Regions from separate parts of the Ensifer sp. ENS07 genome, predicted to be linked through region 2. Evidence: riboswitches for the same ligand, from Rfam matches in the RefSeq annotation. Region 2 holds a riboswitch; the other holds the start of a gene.
The links. Region 2 has a riboswitch for cobalamin ahead of IB277_RS09155 (DUF1636 domain-containing protein). Riboswitches for the same ligand answer to the same signal wherever they lie in the genome.
Positions count from the first base shown of each region.

Region 1: linked by a shared signal. The riboswitch ahead of IB277_RS01620 (aromatic ring-hydroxylating dioxygenase subunit alpha) and the one ahead of IB277_RS09155 (DUF1636 domain-containing protein) in region 2 are both predicted to bind cobalamin.

Region 1 is NZ_JACVBE010000001.1:346,865-352,959, forward strand. Features, by position in the region: gene IB277_RS01605 (FAD-binding oxidoreductase) at 1-322, opposite strand, end outside; gene IB277_RS01610 (L-threonylcarbamoyladenylate synthase) at 467-1,441, opposite strand; gene IB277_RS01615 (DUF6656 family protein) at 1,519-2,118, opposite strand; cobalamin riboswitch at 2,436-2,637, shown strand; gene IB277_RS01620 (aromatic ring-hydroxylating dioxygenase subunit alpha) at 2,741-3,985, shown strand; gene IB277_RS01625 (hybrid-cluster NAD(P)-dependent oxidoreductase) at 3,987-5,081, shown strand; gene IB277_RS01630 (glycoside hydrolase family 25 protein) at 5,190-6,095, opposite strand, start outside.
Region 2 is NZ_JACVBE010000002.1:423,914-430,008, forward strand. Features, by position in the region: gene IB277_RS09140 (iron ABC transporter permease) at 1-484, opposite strand, end outside; gene IB277_RS09145 (ABC transporter substrate-binding protein) at 572-1,525, opposite strand; gene IB277_RS09150 (ABC transporter ATP-binding protein) at 1,522-2,325, opposite strand; gene IB277_RS09155 (DUF1636 domain-containing protein) at 2,348-2,761, opposite strand; cobalamin riboswitch at 2,866-3,082, opposite strand; gene IB277_RS09160 (RidA family protein) at 3,260-3,736, opposite strand; gene aspT (aspartate-alanine antiporter) at 4,218-5,906, shown strand; gene IB277_RS09170 (bifunctional aspartate transaminase/aspartate 4-decarboxylase) at 5,965-6,095, shown strand, end outside.

The DNA of each region.
Region 1 (6,095 bases), on a different contig from region 2:
CCGGATCGATGTCGCGAATGCGGTTCAGCCGTTCCAGCGAAAGAACGATGTCTGCCTTGCCCTCCCGCGGGATCTGCCCGGCGACATGGCCGGTGTTGCCGCCCTGCGGCACGATCGCCGTGCGGGTGGCGCTCGCGAGCTTCATGATGCGCGAGACCTCGTCGACGTTGGCCGGACGCAGGACCATCGGCGTCGTGCCGCGGTAAAGTCCGCGCGATTCGACGAGATAGCGCGCCTTGTCGGCTTCGTCCGTCAGCACGTTGGTGTTGCCGACGATCTCGGCGAAGGAAGCGATGAGTTCGGGAGAGGGAAGGGTGGTCATGGGCCTCACTTCGCATTGCGCCTGCGCGCGCTATCGGATCGGTCGATCTGAGGATCTGGTCCTCGGTTCCTGGTCGGCGGCGATCATAACCGCAATTGGTGCCGTTCGATGAGGGTGGGTGCGGAGAAGATGCCGCACACTATCTTACCCTCGTGGTGCCGCCGCCCGTTGTAACCGGTCGATGATGGCTTCCCCCAACCCGTCCGAAGGGATCGGCCCGAAGGCGATGGTCTCTGCGCCGCTGGCATCCGCCCGCTTCATATAGTCGAAGAGATTGGCGGCGGCTTCGCGCAGATTGCCAGTCGGGCTGAGATCGAGAACGACGGCCGCCTGCTCTTCGCCGGCGATCCGATTGCCGCCGAAACGGATCAAGGCTTCGCCGGCATGCACCTCGGCGGCATCGAGCCGGACGGCAGCGCCGGGCGCGTAGTGCGAGGCGAGCATGCCCGGCGCCTCGATCGTCGCTCCCGCCGTCTCCGGCCGGGTCACCGGACGGCCAAGCAGGCGTTCGATCTCGGCGGCATCGAGGCCACCCGGCCGAAGCAACCGGATCTCGTCGCCGTCGACCTTGATGATCGTCGACTCAAGGCCGATTTGGGCCTGGCCGGCGTCGAGGATCAGCTTCAGTTTGTCGCCGAGATCGGCTTCCACATGGACCGCACTGGTCGGGCTGATTTTGCCCGACGTATTGGCACTGGGCGCGGCCAGTGGTCGCCCGAAGTGAGCGATTACCCGGCGCGAGAAACCGTCGGGCATGCGGATGCCGAGCGTGTCGAGGCCGGCGGACGCCAGCGCATGAACCGTGCTGTCGGCGCGCTGCCGAAGGATCAGCGTCAGCGGGCCGGGCCAGAAGGCTTCGGCCAGCTGCCTCGAAATCGGATCGAAATGCACATGGGCTTCGGCCATCGCCATGTCGGAAACATGCGAGATCAGCGGATTGAAGCGCGGGCGCCCCTTCATCTCGTAGATGCGACTGATCGCATCGGGATTGGTAGCGTCGGCGGCAAGGCCGTAGACCGTCTCGGTCGGAATGGCGACCGGCTCGCCTTCGGCAAGAACGGCGCAGGCGCGCGCGATCGCGCGGTCCGGTTCTCTATCCGTGTCGATGATCTCAGCCATGCCGTTTCCTTTCCGACGCTTCCTTAACGGACGCACCGGAAAAACAGAACGATTTTCTTTGAAGGAACCGGTTCGGCTCAGAGGCTGCGAATGATGCGACGCAACGCGTCATCCTTGGCGCCAAGCATCAGTACGTTTTTCAGCGCGACCTTGGGATCATCTGTGCGAAACAGCAGCCCGTTGTCACGAAAGTTGCGGTTGATGACCATTTGCCCGGCTTGGGCGCCCGGTTCGATGGCGACGGCGAAGTACATGCGTGAATAGCCGGGCTGGATACTCTCGAAAAAATGCGTCTCGTCGCCCAGGTTGCAGAAGAAGTTGGCGAAGTAGAAGGACCAGGTGATGTCCTTGGAGGGAGTAACCGGCGTACGCGCCGCCGTCACGTGACAGTAGCCGAGATGCGGCCGGCCGACGAGCGTGCGGTGGAAGATCATCTTCGGGAACTGGATCGAGTTGTGGAACCCGTTGATCCGCTTATGGGTCGTGTCGCCGGCGGTGCTGAGCTTCTTGCCCGTCCTGTCTGCGACTTCCTCATAGCTCAAATACCGGCGTTCGCTCGGCAACCATTGCCTGCGGTTGATCCGGCCCGTGCGCAGGAATTCGGTATGAACCGCCACCTTCGGCGGGATTGTCGGCAGCTTCTCGGCTGTCGCGTCGTAGTATCTCAACTTTGCCATGATCGTCAGCGCGCCATCTGCCTGCCTGCAGGACCTCTCTCGTCCGCCGGCTAGGCTAGCGGCTCATGGTTAATGAATGATTTCGTCCTGGCTGCATCATTAGCGTTCTCTATCTGACGCGATGTCGCAAACGGGCGAAGCCCTCCCGCATCTGCGCCGACCGCGCCGCAAAAGTCGGCAATTGCCCAAGATGTGATCTATCTATATGTTTGCAATGTAAAAATTCTAAGACGGTGGCCTTTTGTGGCGGTTTTTTCCGTGTCGTCATTCTGGAATTGGATGTCGCTATCGGGCAGCTGCCAAGGTGACTTCCGCGATTACATATCCTTACTCAAGGTGCCGTCTTCGAAGGGAAGATGGAGAATTGGGAAGCCGGTCAAATCCCGGCGCTGCCCCCGCAACGGTGGTGGAGCGAAAGCCTCGGCAAAGGCCACTGGACGGTTCGTCCGGGAAGGCGCCGGGCAGGTCCGAAAGGACGGCTCCTGAGCCCGGAAACCAGCCTTGACGGACATAACCGTAACGGGTTGCGGCGGGCAGCCGGATCGGAGCCTCAAACGCATGGGCGTGCGCCCGTGCGGGTTCCTGTCCTGCCTCTCCGAAACATGGCGCATGAGGACAGGACATGGACACCAGAAACGATATGCTTCGAAAGCTGAAGGGCAGGCAGGACGGCTACAGCCTCGACCGGGCCTTTTACATCGATCCCGACTACTACAGGCAGGATCTGGAAAACATCTGGTACAAGGATTGGCTGTTTATCGGCCATGACTGCGAGATCCCGCGGGCCGGCAATTACTTCACCGTCCAGGTCGGCGACTACCCCGTTGTCATCACCCGCGACCGCCAGGGCGCCATCCGGGCGCTGCACAATTCCTGCCGCCACCGCGGCTCGCGCGTCTGCACGCAGGCGAAAGGCTCGTCGGCAAAGCTTGTCTGTCCCTATCACCAGTGGACCTACGAACTCGACGGCTCGCTGCTCTTTGCCCGGCAGATGGGAGAGGATTTCGACAAGGCCGCCCACAGTCTGAAGCCGATCCATTGCGAAACGGTCGGCGGCTACATCTTCATCAACCTGTCGGAAAAGCCGATGGATTTCACGACGTTCCGCGACATGGCCTTGCCCTATCTTGCGCCGCATCGGCTCGGCGAAACCAAGGTCGCGTTCGAAAGCACCATCATCGAGAAGGGCAACTGGAAGCTCGTCTGGGAAAACAACCGCGAATGCTACCATTGCGCCGCCAATCATCCGGAACTCTGCCGCACCTATCCTGAGGCGCCGACGGCGACCGGGGTGCAGGGCGCCAAGGATGATCCTGTGATCGCCGAACATTGGGCGAAGTGCGAGGCCGAGGGCCTGCCGAGCGAATTTAAGATGTCGCCGACCGGTCAGTTCCGCGCCGCCCGCATGCCGCTTGTCGACAATGCCGAAAGCTACACCATGTCGGGCGCCCGCGCCGTCAGGCGGGCCCTGTCCGCCGACGTCTCCCAGAGCCAGATCGGCACGCTCTTGATGTTCCACTATCCCACCACCTGGAACCATGTGCTCGCCGACCACGCCATCACCTTCCGGGTGCTGCCGCTCGGGCCCGAACTGACTCAGGTGACGACGAAGTGGCTCGTCAACAAGGATGCGGTCGAAGGCGTCGACTACAATCTAGATGAACTGACGCATGTCTGGACCGAGACCAACGACCAGGACCGTCAGATCGTCGAGGAAAATGCCTTCGGCATCCGCTCACCGGCCTATGAGCCCGGTCCCTATTCGCCCGAGCACGAGGGTGGCGTGATGCAGTTCGTCGAGTGGTACTGCAAGTTCATGGAGCAGCGCCTTGCCGGCGACGCGGCTCCGCTTTCAAGGGTCGCCTGACATGCAGATGGCCTCTTCGTTTCACCATTTCGACGCGCTCCACGTCTGGATCGACCGGCAGCAGATGCTCGAATGCACATCGGCGGTCGTCGAGACCGCCGATGTCATGACCTTCACCTTCCGGGCCGAAAAGCCCGCCTGGTTTCGCTATCTGCCCGGGCAATTCGTGACCCTCGAACTGCCCGTCGCCGACGAGCCAGTGATGCGCACCTACACCCTGTCGTCGACGCCCTCGCGGCCGCTGTCGATCGCCGTGACCGTCAAGGCGCAGTCAGACAGCATCGGCACCCGCTGGATGTTCGAGCACCTGAAGCCCGGAATGAAACTCCGCGCCTTTGGCCCGCTTGGCGATTTCAGCTTCGTCCGCCATCCCGGCGACAAATACCTGTTTATCTCGGCCGGCTCCGGCATCACGCCGATGATGTCGATGACGCGCTGGATGGCGGACTGCGTGCCGGAGACGGATGTGACCTTCATCTCCTGCGCGCGTCGTCCGGAGGACCTGCTGTTCCGTTCGGAGCTGGAGGTTCTGGCGACGCAGATGTCCGGGCTGAACCTCGGCTTCATCGTCGAGGGACATGAGGCACGCCACGGCTGGCACGGGCTTCGCGGCCGCATTGATGGCGCCAAGCTGCCGCTGCTTGCGCCCGATTTCATGGACCGCACCGTTTTCTGCTGCGGCCCCGAACCGTTCATGCGCGGCGTGCGCGAGATGCTGAAATCGGCCGGTTTCGACATGGGCCGCTACCACGAGGAGAGCTTCCAGCCGGCCGCCGCACCTGCGGCGGAAGAGATTGCCGTGCGCGCCGGCGCCGGTGACGAGGGCGAGGTCCAGGCCGCCAAGATCGCCTTCACCATGAGCGGCAAGGAGATCGAGGCCAAGCCCGGCCAGACGATCCTGCAGGCGGCGCGCGCCAACGGCGTGCGCATCGGCGCTGCCTGCGAAGGCGGCATCTGCGGCACCTGCCGGGTGATGAAGGTCTCAGGCGAGGTGGATATGAGCCACAATGGCGGCATTCTCGACGACGAGATCGATGAGGGCTACATCCTCGCCTGCTGCTCGCGACCGCTCGGAGACGTCCAGATCGAAGCTTGAAGGCTTTAATGATGTCGCGCAAAAGTGTGCAGCGGTTTTGCGGCAACGACATGCATAACAACAAGCGCTTAGTGCCTGTCGCGTGAATGCTTTTTCAAGCGAGAGGCTTTAGGGCGCGTTGCAGGGGATCGGATTGGCGGAAACGCTTGCCGGGGCGTCGGTGCCGGCCTCCGTCTTGGAGCATGCGCCCTGGGCGGCATCATTGCCGGCGATCGCCACCTGCAGGGCACGTTCCTGGCGGGCGAAATCGATCGAGCCGGTCACCAACATGTCGACGCCGCTGCCGGCGCCGCTCGTAGCGTCGGCGCGGCTCACGAGCAGCGGCTCGCTAAACATCGCAGTCGCCCTTGCCACCGCCAGCATGCCCGTTCCCCGCTCGGCTTGGGCGACGAGCATCAGCGGCAGTGGCTTTTCCGGCAGCAAGGCGCCCTGTGCCCAGATCGCTTTCAGCGCCGGCGGCGACATTGCCGCCACATTCACGTCGATGTCGTCAAGCGTTCCCGGCACGCGGTAGGGGCAGCGGCGCTTGCCGCAGTTGATGCCCGAGGAGAACTGCCACAGCGCGTAACTGTCCCAGTTGCCCATCGGGAAAACCTGGCGGATATCCGGTTTGTAACGGGCGTACCAGAGCGGCAGGCGCGACAGCAGCCGGTGTTTGGCCCGGTGCGCGGCGATGTATTTGGCGGTGATGTGGTTGGTATAGAGGATCGGGTAGCGCCCGGTCCGGGTCTTGATGTGCCCGGCGAAGATGGCGGCGTCCTCCAGCGACATGTACTTGTCCGGATCGATGCCCTCGAGATCGAGCACCATCAGCTCGTCGTCGCGCGGATCGGCGTAATCGAGGAAATGGTTCGCCTGGTCGACGGGATTGCCCGGGCGGGCAAGATGGTAGGCACCCCACAGCAGCCCGTGCGAACGGGCAATCATCCGGCGGGTCTGGTAGAGCTCGCGGCTGACGGCGTATTTGCGCCACATGGTCTTGCAGTGGTTGAAGGTGTCGCCGTTGTGGTCGCC
Region 2 (6,095 bases):
TGCCGACGGATGTCAAGACGAAGGCGACCGCGACGCCGGCCAGCACGAGACGGTCGGCGCTGCTCCCGAGCACGCGGGAGACGAAGGCGACGAGCACGGTTGCGAGCAGCGCGCCGGCAAAGGCAAAGAGCGGCACCGTGGCAAGACCGAGGATCATGCCGGTGTGCAGCAGCGCCACGATCGCGCCGAGCGCGCCGCCGGAGGAAACGCCGAGCAGATGCGGATCGGCAAGTGGATTGCGCGTGACCGCCTGCAGCACGGCGCCAGTCAGCCCCAGCCCGGCGCCGACGAGGCCCGCCAGCATGACGCGCGGCAGGCGCACGTCCCAGACGATGCTCTCGCGCCCCGCCGACCAGAAAGCCTCGACGCTGCCCGGAGAAATCTTGCTGGCGATGATCGACCAGACGGTCGCAACCGGGATCGGCGCCGAGCCGAGCGATACGCCGGCCGTGACGGTCAAGGCCAGCAGCAAAAGCGCCGTCATGAGACCGGCACCCGCCTTCAGCGCCCGTGCCGGCGCTAGGCGTGAAACGGCGACGGGACCAGGCGACGCATCCTCAGCCAGCATCGCTTACAGGCCCTCGCCCTGAAAGGCCTTGGCAAGCCTGGCAATGGCGTCGATGTTGCGCGGGCCTGGCGTCGCTTCGACATAATCGAGCACGACGAAGCGATCGTTCTTGACGGCATCGACATTCTTGAAGGCTGCATTGTTCTTCATGAAGGCGATCTTGTCCTCGGCCTTCACCTCGCCGTAGTTGACGATGACCACCACTTCCGGGTTGCGCTCGATCACCGGTTCCCAGGAGATTTCCACCCAGCTCTTTTCCACGTCGTCCATGATGTTGGCGCCGCCGGCGGCCTCGATCATCGCCGTCGGAATGCCGAAGCGGCCGGAAGTAAACGGCTTCTCTTCGCCGGAATCATAGACGAAGACCCGCGTCGGGTTAGCCTTGCCGGCGTTCGCCTTGGTGATCTCGGCAAGCTGGCGGCGATAGCCGTCAACCAGCGTCTCGGCGCGATCCTCGACGCCGAAGATGCGGCCGAGATTGAGAAGATCGACGAACATGTCGTTCATATCAGGCTTCTGCTTGGCCATCACGTGGATGCAGGATTCGGTCAGCTCGTAGACGCCGATCTTGAAGGGCGCCAATGTCTCGGGCGTGACCTCGCCGCCGACCTTCATGCCGTAGTTCCAGCCGGCAAAGAGGAAATCGGCATCGGCGTTGAGCAGCACTTCCTTGGTCGGATATTTCTCCGAAAGCTCCGGCAGTTCCTTGACGCCTTCGCGCAGCTTCTCGTCCAGCGTCTTCCAGCCGGAAACGCCGGTATAGCCGACCATGCGGTCCTGGAGCCTCAGCGCCAGCATCATCTCCACCAGGTTGACGTCGTTGGCGATCGCCCGCTTCGGCGCCGCGTCGAAGGTCACCTCGCGGTTGCAGCTCTTGACGGTGACCGGATAGGCGAGCGCCGGCGTGGCGGCGGCAAGCACGAAAAGAAGGGAAAATGGGGCAATATTGATCTTCATGAAATCGATCCCTGTCGAGGAAGTGAAAAGGAAAAGCGGGCGCCGCCGGCAGCGGCATTGTGAACGGTGGCGGTGACGCCGAAGGCGGCCGAAAGCTCGCCGGGGCTGAGCACCTCTTCGGGCGGGCCGAAGGCCGTCAGCCGCCCGGCGGTCAAGATCGCGACATCTGTCGCAAACTCGGCGGCGAGATTGATGTCGTGCAGCGTCGAGACGATCGTCAGCTTCAGCGTCTGCAAGAGCTCGAGGATTTCGAGCTGGTGGCGGATGTCGAGATGGTTCGTCGGCTCGTCGAGGATGATGATGCGCGGTTCCTGTGCCAGCGCGCGGGCGATCAGCACCCGCTGCTTCTCACCGCCCGAAAGTGTGGCGAACTGGCGGCCGGCAAGATGGGCGAGATCGAGATGCGCGAGCGCATGCTGCACCCGCTCGCGGTCGAAATCGTTCCAGCCGCTCAAGCCCTCCCGCCGCGGAATGCGTCCCATCATCACGACGTCGCGCACGCTGAAGGGAAAATCGCCGGGCATCTCCTGCAAGACGACGGCGATTGTCCTTGCCGCCTCGCGCGCCGAGATCGACCAGAGATCGACGCCATCGACCGAAACACGGCCGGCATTCGGCTGCACCGCCCGGTAGAGGCAGCGCAGAAGCGAGGTCTTGCCGGCGCCATTCGGCCCGAGGATCGCAAGCCGGCTGCCGGCCGCGATCGCAAAGCCGATGTCGTTGACCAGCGTCAGGCCCGAACGCGGCCCCCAGCGAAGGCCCTCGACCGTGAGGGCTGCACCCGTTGCGTTGCAGCTCATGGGTTCGTTCCTCTGCGCGACCTCATTGGAAGTGCCCGCCGAGATCTTCGGAGACGAGCATCGCCGCGGGAATGCGGGCAAGCGTCTTGCCTTTCAGCCCGCGCGGCCGTTCCGCCGCCCGCGTCATGCCATCGCCACGCTCGGCATAGGTTGTGGCAAAGCGCACGAGATCGTCGATGTCCTCTTCCGGCGAGACGTCGCCGAAGAGATAGGTCGCCTTCCCCGTCGCCTGGAAGGCGATGGTGCAGGGCCGCGTGCAGGCCGCCATGCAGACCGTGCCGGCGATCGAGAAGTCGCGATCGAGCGGTGCGCCGAGCGCTGCGATGCTCAGGTTGAGCCGCTTGATCAGCTCGGCACCGGGCACGCATGGGCCGCCGGTGAAGCGGCAATCGGTGCAGACCGTTATCTTGTGCTGTCGGAAATTCGGCTCAGCCATTCCTGCCCTCCGCCGGACTGACGGCAAGAGATGGCGAAACGGCAAGAGGACGGAAAACCGTCGTATGAAAGCCAGTTCTTTTCCATCGGAACACCCCGTCCGTTGTGGTTGATCGGTTCGATGGCAGGTCTCCTGGCTCGCGGGTCGTGGCGCATCCACGTCTTCCCGGTCTTCGACCAGTGACATGGTGTGAATGCGCTTTCCGCTCACAGTTGCGGGGGCAGCCACGGTCTCGGCCCCATCAGGGTCGTCCGTTCCGTGTTCCCTTTTCAGCCGCTTCCGCATTGTCGCGGACGCAGCACCATCAACGCCTTCCTCGCATGAATCGGCGGATGAGACAACCGCACGACACAGGCGGGAGGGATCTATCAACATGCGGCGTTTCGTCATGCGAGGTTTGTTATAAAATAACATTACGTAGCGCAAGTCGAAAATTGGGCGCCGGACACAATCCGACGCCCGCGATAGCGACCACGCTAAAAGACGTGCCGTGCTGCCTCAGAACTCCGGCGGCAAGAGTTCGGCCGTCAGCGTCACCGCGACAGAGGCGTTGCCCGGCAGGTTGCGCACGCCGCAGACGGAGCGAACATGGCCGGCCCTTTCGCCAAAGGCGGCCGCCAGAAGCTCGGAAGCACCGTCGAGTACCTTCGGGTGCTCCAGGAAATCCTCAGTGCAGGCGACATATCCCTCCAGCCGGACGATCTGGCGAATACGCTCGAAACGGCCGAGATGCTCATGGATCTGCGCCAGCGCGTTGAGCACTGCCAACTCTGCGGCCTTGCGCCCCTCGTCGATGGTCACATCGCGCCCGAGCAGCCCCGTATGCACGAAGCGCCCGTCCAGCAATGGCCCCTGCATCGAAACATGAAGCATCTCACCCGCCTCGATCACCGCGCGGTAGGCGCCGAGCGGCCTCGGCGGCGTCGGGAGCTGAACGCCAAGTGCGCCGAGCCTTCGGATAACCTCGTCCATCATTGCTTCCCCTCCTCGTCACCTTACGAACCGGCCGCCTTGCGGAGACGACACCGCTTTTTTCTCAAGCCCTCGAAGTTCTGCCGCCCCTATCGCAAGCAGCAAGACGCGCCGTTCCGTGCCCAGCAACTTTTCCAAGCATAACCAAGAGAAAACGCCTCATGCCTCACGTTGGGAGATAACGTTACGAATTACAACACCAGAGTTGAAGTGCCATCGCGATCCGGGCCAGTGCCGCGGTCTTGCGATCGAATGCGACCGACACATCGCGGCGGCCTCGATCCCCAACCCCAAGTAAAAACGCTGAAATGTAACATACGTTACGCTCACGTAACCCTATGCCCGTTGAGAATTTCGACGACCGAAGCGACAATTGCCGGGATTAAGATTGGGCATCGACAAGCCTCGGAAACAAGCTCAACTTAGCCGCGCAGATCCCGAAATGAAGTGACGGCAACTCAACTTTCTGAAGGGAATAGCATCAGTGAATCCCATTGATTTCTTCGTCGACACGCTTCGGACCTATCCGCCTGTCGCCGTCTTCCTCGCCCTCGGCATCGGCTTCCTCATCGGTCCGATCAAGGTCGCGGGGTTCAACCTTGGAAATGTCACCGCCACGCTGCTTGCGGGCGTTCTCATCGGACAGCTGGGTATCCAGGTTTCCGGCGACCTGAAATCCACCCTGTTTTTGATTTTCCTCTTCGCCGTCGGCTACGGCGTCGGGCCGCAATTCGTGCGGGGCTTGAGCACCGATGGACCGAAACAGATCGCCTTTGCGCTCTCCGTGCTGGTGCTGTGCCTCGTCGTTCCCTATCTCTGCGCGCTGATTGCCGGGCTGCCGCTCGGCTATGGCGCCGGCATGTATGCCGGCTCGCAGACGATCTCGGCTGCAATCGGGGTTGCGACCGACCAGATCAATTCGCTCGGGCTGACGCCGGAGCAGGCCAAGACCTTTGCCGACCAGATCCCGATCGCCTATGCGGTGACCTATATCTGGGGCACGATCGGCTCGGCGATCATCCTCGCCCAGCTCGGTCCCAAGCTTCTCGGCATCGACCTTCCGGCGGCCTGCCGCGAATACGAGGCCAAGCTCGGCGGTGGCAGCGAAAGTAGCGAGCCCGGCATTACCCGCGCCTATCACGACTTCGGCCTCCGCGCCTATCGCGTCGACGCGGCAAGCGGGCTCACCGGAAAACCGGTCAAGGACATCCTTCCCGGGATCCGCGTCTTCGTCGAGCGCCTGCGGCGCGGCGACCAGATCATCGAGGCCGATGGCAACACCGTGCTGCAGCCGGGCGACGTCGTCGCCTTTTCGGGCCGGCGTTCGCTGCTCGTCGAAAACCTCGACAACAAGCTGCTCGAGGTCGAGGACAAGGAGCTGCTCAACGCGGAAGCCGAAGTCCTCGATGTCTACGTGACCAGCAAGGCGCTCGCCGGCAAGACGCTGGCGGAAGTCAGCACCATGGATTGGGCGCGCGGCGTCTATGCCCGCAAGATCATCCGCTCGCTGGTCGAGATCCCGGTGCTGCCCGGGACGACGGTCGAGCGCGGCGACATCGTCACCATCGGTGGCGCGAAACGCCATGTCGAAGCGGCGATCAAGGCGCTCGGCTTTGCCGACCGGCCTGTCGAGACGACCGACATCGCCTTTCTCGGCTGGGGGCTTTTCATCGGCGCGATGATCGGTGCGCTGACGATCACGATCGGCGGTATCCCGATCGGCCTTTCGACCTCCGGCGGCGCGCTTCTGGCCGGCCTCGTGCTCGGCTGGCTGCGCACCACCTACCCCGCCTTCGGCCGCATCCCGTCACCGGCGCTGTGGCTGATGAACACGCTCGGCCTCAACATCTTCATCGCCGTCGTCGGGATCGGCGCCGGCCCGGGCTTTGTCGCGGGCCTGCAGGAGGTCGGCATTTCGCTGTTCATCTGGGGCGTGGTCGCCACGTCGATCCCGATGATCGCCTCGGTGCTCCTCGGCCACTATGTCTTCAAGTTCCACCCGGCGATCCTGTTTGGCGCCTGCGCCGGTGTGCGAACGACGACGGCAGCGCTCGGCATGATCCAGGAGGCGGCCAAGAGCAAGGTGCCGGCGCTCGGCTACGGCATGCCCTACGCCATCGGAAACACGCTGCTGACCATCTTCGGCCTCGTCATCGTCATCATGCTCGCCTGAGGCGAACGGGCGAAGCCGACCATCGTTCAAAATGCATAGATCACAGGGAGTGTGGACCATGTTGGACAGAAATTTCTACGACAGCCTTTCCGATCTCAGCCCGTTCGAAATCAAGGACGAACTGATCAAGCTCGCCAAGTCGAGCTCACAGAAATCCGCCAAGGCTTTCCTCAATGCCGGCCGCGGCAA